Regions from separate parts of the Clostridium felsineum DSM 794 genome, predicted to be linked through region 1. Evidence: riboswitches for the same ligand, from Rfam matches in the RefSeq annotation. Region 1 holds a riboswitch; the other holds the start of a gene.
The links. Region 1 has a riboswitch for cobalamin ahead of CLFE_RS15305 (ABC transporter substrate-binding protein). Riboswitches for the same ligand answer to the same signal wherever they lie in the genome.
Positions count from the first base shown of each region.

Region 2: another riboswitch for cobalamin. It lies ahead of CLFE_RS09600 (energy-coupling factor ABC transporter permease); the one in region 1 lies ahead of CLFE_RS15305 (ABC transporter substrate-binding protein).

Region 1 covers NZ_CP096980.1:3,218,246-3,222,654, forward strand. Annotated here, with positions in the region: gene CLFE_RS15290 (hypothetical protein) at 1-760, opposite strand, end outside; gene CLFE_RS15295 (hypothetical protein) at 774-1,574, opposite strand; gene CLFE_RS15300 (VOC family protein) at 1,586-1,975, opposite strand; cobalamin riboswitch at 2,138-2,315, shown strand; gene CLFE_RS15305 (ABC transporter substrate-binding protein) at 2,471-3,889, shown strand; gene CLFE_RS15310 (FecCD family ABC transporter permease) at 3,905-4,409, shown strand, end outside.
Region 2 covers NZ_CP096980.1:2,037,842-2,042,250, forward strand. Annotated here, with positions in the region: gene CLFE_RS09590 (superoxide dismutase family protein) at 1-546, shown strand, start outside; gene CLFE_RS09595 (hypothetical protein) at 659-1,639, shown strand; cobalamin riboswitch at 1,866-2,051, shown strand; gene CLFE_RS09600 (energy-coupling factor ABC transporter permease) at 2,174-2,854, shown strand; gene CLFE_RS09605 (hypothetical protein) at 2,847-3,158, shown strand; gene cbiQ (cobalt ECF transporter T component CbiQ) at 3,159-3,932, shown strand; gene CLFE_RS09615 (energy-coupling factor ABC transporter ATP-binding protein) at 4,176-4,409, shown strand, end outside.

The DNA of each region.
Region 1 (4,409 bases):
ATATTTCAAAAAAGCCTAATATAAGTATTCCTATTCTAATTATATCAATAGCAAATGAATAATTTGATAAATTAAAAGCATCAATAAAATTCAATATAGCAATAAAAATAAATATAACACAAAATCCCCTTAAAATACCTCTTATGTCACCTTTGTCCGGTGACATACTTAAAACTATATATGCTGCTAATGCTAAAAAAGCAAAAAAGTGTACATTATAAGCGTTAGTTACACTAAAAAACACTTTGAGAAGCTCTTCATCAGCATTTTTTATTCCATTTAAAGTGTCAAAATCCAAAGTTAAAGAATTCGCATTTTTTGATACTACTACACAAAAATCATTAAACACATTCGGAATACTAATTTTCATTACAATAAAAGTCACTATAATTCCAAACAAAAAAGGCGTTAAGCCTATAAAAAAATCCCCTAATCTTTGATAGAAATTTTCATTCTTCTTAAAACATTTTACATATCCAAGTGTATTGTTTTTATCAGGCTCTTTAATTAATTTAACATCTTCTATATTATGAGCATATACAACAGCCATAAAAACATGCATAAGTTGATGAAAGGTGGAGCCCACTGCCCCCATTATCATTACAGCTTTACTTCCAATACTATTTTTAAGATTACTTACTATAATACTTCTAAATCCTCCCATAACAAAACTAAAACTAACTATTACAACTATAAAATATACAGCTTCAATTAAGGTTCTAATAAGTACAGCTATTTCTGTTATTGAGTATCTTTCCATTTTTACACACCTCTTATGACTTTAAAACTCTAAAAATCAAACTAATTAAAAATGTAATGCATGAAAATACTATTGCTACTGAAAGAAAACCTGTCATTAAAACATTATACTTAATCATTAATGCTCCTGATATATACTTAGATAATCCAACTACATTTACAACAAGTATAAGCATAAATATTGATACAAGTCCTACAAATGCTCCATTTACATCTGCTTTACTTAAAGATATATGTGAAGATATGCATATAGCTACAAGCAAAAATAAATAGAAATATGGATTTTTAAAATTAGAAAGAGCAAATATACTTTTTATAACTGCTATATTAGAAATTAAAACACCATGAACTGAATCACTGTTTAAAATATTTATACTCAAATTTTGTTTTAAGGTCATCATAAAATTATCAAATGCAACTGGGGTAGTCAATTTAAGAAGCGCCATTATTACAGTTATACCCCCAAATATTGGTGCAACGCCTATGAAGAAATTTCCTATTCTTTGATATACATTTGATGGATTATAAGTATGATTAACATATCCTAAGGTTCCTGTTTTATCTGGATTTTGAAGTAACTTTATATCCACAATTCTATGTCCAAATATAATAGCTATTAAGGCATGACTTAATTCATGAATTGGAGTTCCTATTAGTGCGGTTATCATAACAGCTTTCATTCCAAAACTTCTTTGTAAATTTGCTATGGTGTTATTTCTAAGAAAACCTAATATAAAACCAGCTACTATTATAATTCCTGTTAGATATATTGTTTCTATAAACGTTCTTATAATTAAATTTACTATTGGATTCATTTCTTCACTTCCTATTCGGTTATCTCTACTCTATTATTATCAACATCTAAAACTATACTTTCATAATATCCATCACCTGTCATTCGAGGTTCTCCTAGTATTTTATAATCATCCTGTCTAAGCTTTTCAGTAATTTCATTTACCTTCTCTTTGCTTCCTACTGAAATAGCTATATGTGTTAAACCAATATATTGCTCTACAGTATTGTTTAAATTATCTGGTATTGATGCCATACTCATTATTTCAAGTCTTGCAGTCTCATCAAATTTAATAAAATAGGATTCAAAATGTTTTTTCTCATTTATATACTTCTCTCCTGTAGTTCCATTAAAATACTTAATATAAAACTCTTTTAATTTTTCTATATCTCTAGTCCAAATTGCTACATGTTCAATTCTCATATCCATCCTCCTATATTTCTATTTACAAAATCTTAATTCTTTTAACTTAAATCACAGCATTAATTATACCATAACATAAGGTAGTTACAATTTACATTTTTTGAATATACGGTTAATTGTAATTCACAAAATAACATGATATACTAAGCATAAATATAAAAAATGTAATACGATGCTTTAGGCACCTAATTTTTAGGTTTAATAGGGAAATCGGTGAAAATCCGATGCAACCCCCGTTACTGTATACAGGTACAAAACCAATATCCACTGGACTTATTCTGGGAAGGATGGTAGAGGCTAAACTGTGAGTCAGGAGACCTACCTAAAGTATTATGGAACTTCGGAGGGAAGTAAAATCCATAAACATAATTATTATAAATATATGTTTGTATATGTATATGAATTGGCTCTCCGCAATGGCGGAGTTTTTTATTTTGCATATAAATTTAGCTCCTCTTTGAAGTCTTAATTAACTCATTTGAAGGGAGAACTCTCATGTATAAAAAAAGAAATACTTTAATTTCAACGTTACTTCTTATAATGATGCTTATACTAGCCTCATGTTCTAATGCTCAAAACGAAAATAATTCCTCAGCTAATAATTCCAATGTAAACAAAACCAATATAGCTTTAATAAACTACAATGGAAAGACCTATATTTCCTTAAAAGATGCTTTCAAAACCACTGGTGGAAATGTATCAATAAAAGGAAATAACGTTACCGCCACTAAAGACACGGATGTTATAAAATTATCTACAAATAATACTACAGCATATTTAAATTCTTCAAAAATATCAATGAGTGATTTACCCAAGGTAAAAAATAAAGATGTATATGTTTCAATGGACTTTTTAACAGATATACTTGATGCAAAAATAACCTATTCTGACGGTAAAGTAAGCCTCTTAGAAGAAGTACCTTTAAAATATACAAAAGCCTTTAAAATACAATACCTAAAAGGTGGATTTAAAAAAATTACTGACGGCAACAATAAAGTTATAATACTCGCACCAAAAGGAAAAGCTGTTCCTAATATATACAAAAATAATACAATAATAAACTATCCTACTTCTAATATACTTGTATCTTCTTCTACTGAAGCCGCATTACTTCGTCCACTTGATGAAATAAAAAGTATAAAAGCTGTGAATTTAAAAGAAGCTGAATGGGAAATAAATGATATAAAATCAGCACTTAAGGATAATAAAATAACCTATGTTGGAGATACCACTTCTCCTGATTACGAAAAAATTTCTTCTTTAAAACCAGATTTAGCTATTCTTTATGGTGGAAACTACGGTCTTAATAATATGATGAAAAAATTTGATGAACTTAAAATACCTTATGCCGCTGATAATGAATACTTAGAAGAAGATCCTCTTGGAAGATTAGAATGGATTAAATTTTTAGCTGCCTTTTATGATAAAGAAGATATAGCTGAAAAGTATTTTAATTCTGAAGTATCAAAGGTTAAGGCTATTGAAAATAAAATATCCTCACAAAAAAAGACGAAAGTTGCTTTTGGAATGGTTGATAACGGTAAAGTTTATGTTCCCGCTAAAGATTCATATGCTGCTAAAATGATTGCTTTAGCTGGTGGAGATTATGTTTTTAAGGATTTAAATACAAAAAGTGGGTACATAACTCTTGAAAATTTCTACGCAAAAGCAAAGGATGCTGATGTACTTATTTATTCCTCTTCAAAAGAATACACTCCATCCATTAAATCTGTATTAAATGAAGCTCCAGTACTAAAAGACACAAAACCTGTTAAGGATAAAAAGGTATGGTGCCTTGGACGGGATTATTATCAGGCTACAGACAAAACCTCTGAACTCATAGAAGACTTGTCATCAATATTTCATCCCGAAAGCTTTAAGGGTTACAAACAAAAACACTATTCACACTATTAATTTTAGGAGGCTCTTATGGATCTTAAGCCTAAAAGAAATACAAAAAATTTAGTTATTTTACTTCTATTATTTATAATTTTCTTTTTAACTTTTATATTTTCTATCAGCATGGGTTCACTTAAAATATCCTTTAATGAGGTTATTAAAATTCTCTTTAGAACTAGCTCTTTTAAAAGTGGCAACTATCAAATCGTATGGAATATCCGCTTTCCAAGAGCTGTTGGAGCACTTATAGGCGGTTCTGCCCTCTCCGTATCTGGACTATTACTTCAGGTATTATTTAAAAATCCAATAGTAGAACCCTATGTACTTGGAATTTCCTCTGGTGCAACCTTATTCGTAGCCTTAGTAATGCTTTCTGGTATAAGCTTTGGTTTTAATGCTGCTTCACCTTTTTTAGTATTTAGCGCTGCTCTAATTGGTTCAATTTTAATAATGCTTATAGTAATTTTGTTTGCAAATAAGGTTAAAAATGTAGTAACCTTACTTGTTATAGGTATTATGGTTGGTTACATATGTA
Region 2 (4,409 bases), 1.2 Mb from region 1:
TATTTTGACCAATATAAATGTCCATTTCTAAATGATGATTATTACTTTGATTACAGGTCTGAGGATGAACTATATATGAGACCTGTAAGGAGAGCACAAGCTAATATAGTAGGAGGAGCAATAGCACCTAATATTAGGGGAGTTGTTATTTTTACAGCTGTAGCTAACGGAACAGAAGTTTCTGTTGTACTTAATGGACTTCCACCATATAGACCTGCAATGGGTGGAAGACCTCAGGTTGGTCCTCATGGTTTTCATATACATGGAATTGGAGATTGCACAAAAGGAACAGCGCTTAAACCATTTCCAAACACTGGAGAACACTGGAATCCAACTAATCAACCACATGGCAATCATGCGGGAGATTTCCCTGTAATTTTTTCGAATAACGGTTATGCCCGTATGACATTTTTTACAAACAAGTTTAGAGTTCCTCAAATTATAGGGAAATCTGTGGTGATTCATGAAAGTCCAGATGATTATAGAACTCAGCCAGCAGGAGCATCTGGTAGAAAAATAGCATGTGGTGTTATTAGAGCATTATAATAGAAATTCTATAAAGGAGTCTTCTTATTAATAATGTAAGGCTCCTTTTAATGTTGTGTTTTAGAAAGAAAATATAGTATAATATGATTTACATATTTTAAGGAGGAAGACTATGAAGTACGACATACCATTTTTACAAAAATCAAATTTAAAATTAAAAAGTAAAATCACGTACATAGTTTTAACAATTTTTATGTTAGCAATGGCAGCAGTATTTTTCACATTAATCATGCAAAGTAGCTTTATTTTTGGATTTTTATTTGGAGTTTTCATGGCAGCTATTGGATTATTTATGGGATATTTGTTTATATATGCTGGGCTACTAAAGAAGTTCTATATTAAAATGACAGATCAGTATTTAGAAGTGTCCATGCCATTTAAGACTAGAAAAGCATACTGGAATGAAATTTATAGCGTAGAAATATATAGGATAAATAATAATACAGCTGTATCTATTTTATTAAAGAAAGACATAGGCAAGGCGAGGAAGAGAACAGTATTTAATAATTTTAATCAATTATATGGAATTAACCCATATTCTTTTCAAATATCATTATCGTTTTTTGAAGATATAGATTTAAAAAAATTTATAACAACAATAGAAATAAAGAGAAAAGAAAATTTTGATCCTAATATAATAGAGGAAAATATAATAGAGGACAATGATTATAAGGAGAATAAAAATAACATACTTAAGGCAGTCATAGTATCCATTATGGTTACTCTTGTTTTAGGAGTTATTTATGGATTTCTTATATGTAATTCTAAGAAAAACTACATAGCAATACCTATGTTTGGTAGTGCAGTTATAATAGCTGTTTTTAATAAATATTATTTAGAGAAAGCTTTTAGTTTAATAGTAAGGTTTGTAGTTGGAATAGTTTGTTTAATGCAGATTCCCATAGCAATTATTTCAGCTTGTCTATTTGAAGGTGGAGCTGATTTTAGTATTAGCTATGTTATTTATATAATTAGAGCGTACTATGAATATGTTATATACGATACAATGAAGGCATTTGGGTTTATTTTTGCAGCAGTAGTTTGTTTTGGTATTGGTTTCTTTGCTGGACGAATTAGCATAAGTAAGAAATAAAATATATTACAAACAAGCTTTTATGCATAAATAATAAAGCATTAGTTATTAAAAAATGTTTTAGGTTTTAAAAGTTATTAATTAAAATGATTATAGGGGCTGGTATTATATATCAGCTTTTGTTTTGTTATTTATATACAATTGTATTTCTATGGTTTATATGGTAGCATATAAAGTATTAAGATTATATTAAAATTTAATAGAAAAAGAATATAAAAATTTTAGTGTACTGCTAGAATTTGTGGGTTCAACTAAATTTTTTAGTTGATTAAAAAGGAATCAGGTTAAAATCCTGAGCGGTCCCGCCACTGTAAGAAAGGAGTTTAAGTACAATAGGTCACTGGGAAACTGGGAAGACGTACTTAAATTATGATTTTCAAGCCAGGAGACTTGCCATATTCTATTATATTTTTTCTACGAGCGATAGGAGGAATAGTCATGAAATGTAATTATATAATTACTATATGCATATGACCTTTTAACGTTTAGTTGAGGGTTTTTTTTATTTTACATAAATTAAAGGGAGTGTTTTATATGCATATAGAAGACGGTATATTATCATCAGCAGCATGGGGAACCTGGTATGCTGCATCAGCTTTATTTGTTATTCCAGGTGTAAGAGAAATAAAGAAAAGATCAGAGAAAAATTTATACTATAAACCATTTTTATCAATGGTTGGCGTGGGGGTTTTTGTAATATCCTGCATGCATATACCTGTTCCTGTGACAGGATCCTGTTCTCATCCCTGTGGAACACCGCTGGCAGCTATATTAATAGGACCTTTAGCTACTACTGTTATAACAGCAATAGCTCTGCTGTTTCAAGCTCTGTTTTTGGGACATGGAGGTATAACAACTATTGGAGCAAACAATATTTCAATGGGAATAGCAGGAGGGTTATCTGGATATGCTATGTTCAAGCTTTTAAAGAAATTTAATGCACCTTTGTGGTTAGCAGCTGGAATGGCAGGTTTTGTTGGAGATATTGTCACATATTTAGTAAGTGCATTAGAACTAGCAATAAGTTTGCATGGACATACATCTATATTCAAGCAGTGGATGATATTTTTTATGGGATACGGTCCAACACAAATTCCACTAGCCATTGCAGAAGGAATTTTCACTGCAGCAATAATAAAGATAATGCTTAAAAGAAGACCAGATATTTTAAACAGTTCTATGAGTAACATAATAGGGAGGAGTAAAGATGAATAGTAAAAATCAAGTTAAGTGGCTAGATAGTTTTACAAAAACCCTATTAGGAATAATGCTTGTAATTCTTATATTTATTTTTATATCTGGTAAATATATGGATATGCATAAAATGGAGGCATCTGGTACTGATGATAAGGTTAATTCTATGGCATCAGGAAAGCATCATCCATTTATAGAACTTCCAGGGGATGCAGAAGTAGGAGCTTTTTCAGTTGTTAATTTTTTTGCAGGAATTATTATAGGACATCACTGGGAAAAGTTATTTGGAAAATCAAAAGAAGAAAATGTTCAGGAGAAAGCTTAAATGAGTCTTTTGGAATTTAAAAATACAGCTGAAGTAGAAAGTTTCGTTCATAGGTTTGATGGAAGAGTGAAAACTATTATATTCTTTATAGGTATAATAACAGTAGTAATGCTTTCAAAATGGTATGTCATTTTAAGTTTCTGGATTTTTTCATTATTATTGTTTTTTAGTGCAGGAATTAATATGAAAAAACTTATCCATAGATTATCTATGCCAGCTTTAATGGCAGTCATTGTTTTTGTAAATGTAAGTTTTACTAATGGAAGTCACTGCATTTATACCTTAAACCTTGGATTTAAGCTTAATATTTATTTAGAAGGATTACAGTTTGGTAGTATAGTCTTTCTTAGAGTAATTGCAGCAGTTACTCTAGGATATTTACTTATTTATACTACTCCTATGACAGAAATTCTTGAAACTTTAAGGATATTAAAAGTGCCTACTACCATTATAGATATAGCTAATATGATGTATAGATATCTTTTTATAATAGAAGAAGTAAGAGATAACATGAATAGAGCTCAAATATGCCGAATGGGCAAAAATGCTTCTCCTTATAAAAGACTAATAGATTCAGGAAAAACCGCAGCCTACGTACTAATTAAATCATTAGATAAGAGTACATCCATATATAAAGCAATGATTTCAAGAGGCTACAATGCAGAGACGACGCACTTTACTTTTTTTCGTGAAAAGATAAGGTTTCAGGATAAAGTTTTTATAATATTAGCCATAGCATTTATAGCCATAGAAATTATAGCTAATCAAATGTGAAACTAAAGCTATATTTGTACAGATTATAGAAAGCACCAACTATAATTGGACAAAGATAGCTTAAAGTTGAACTTGAGTTAGCTAGTGTCAATCAAATGTGAAACTAAAGCTATATTTGTACAGATTATAGAAAGCACCAACTATAATTGGACAAAGATAGCTTAAAGTTGAACTTGACTTAACTAGTGTCAATAAGATGTGAAATAAGCTGTACCCATATTTAAATTTAAGGTGGTTAAAACAATGCAAATAAGTATTAAAGATGTAAGCTACATTTATAGTGACGGTTTTAAAGCGCTTAATAACATTAATATAGATATAGAAAAAGGGGAAAGAGTAGCTATTTTAGGGCCTAATGGAGCAGGAAAATCCACCTTGTTTAATATGCTTAATGGAATAATAACTCCATCTTGTGGAATAGTTGAAATAAATGGGCTTAGTACTTTGAATAAGAAAAATTTGAACTTAGTACGTGAA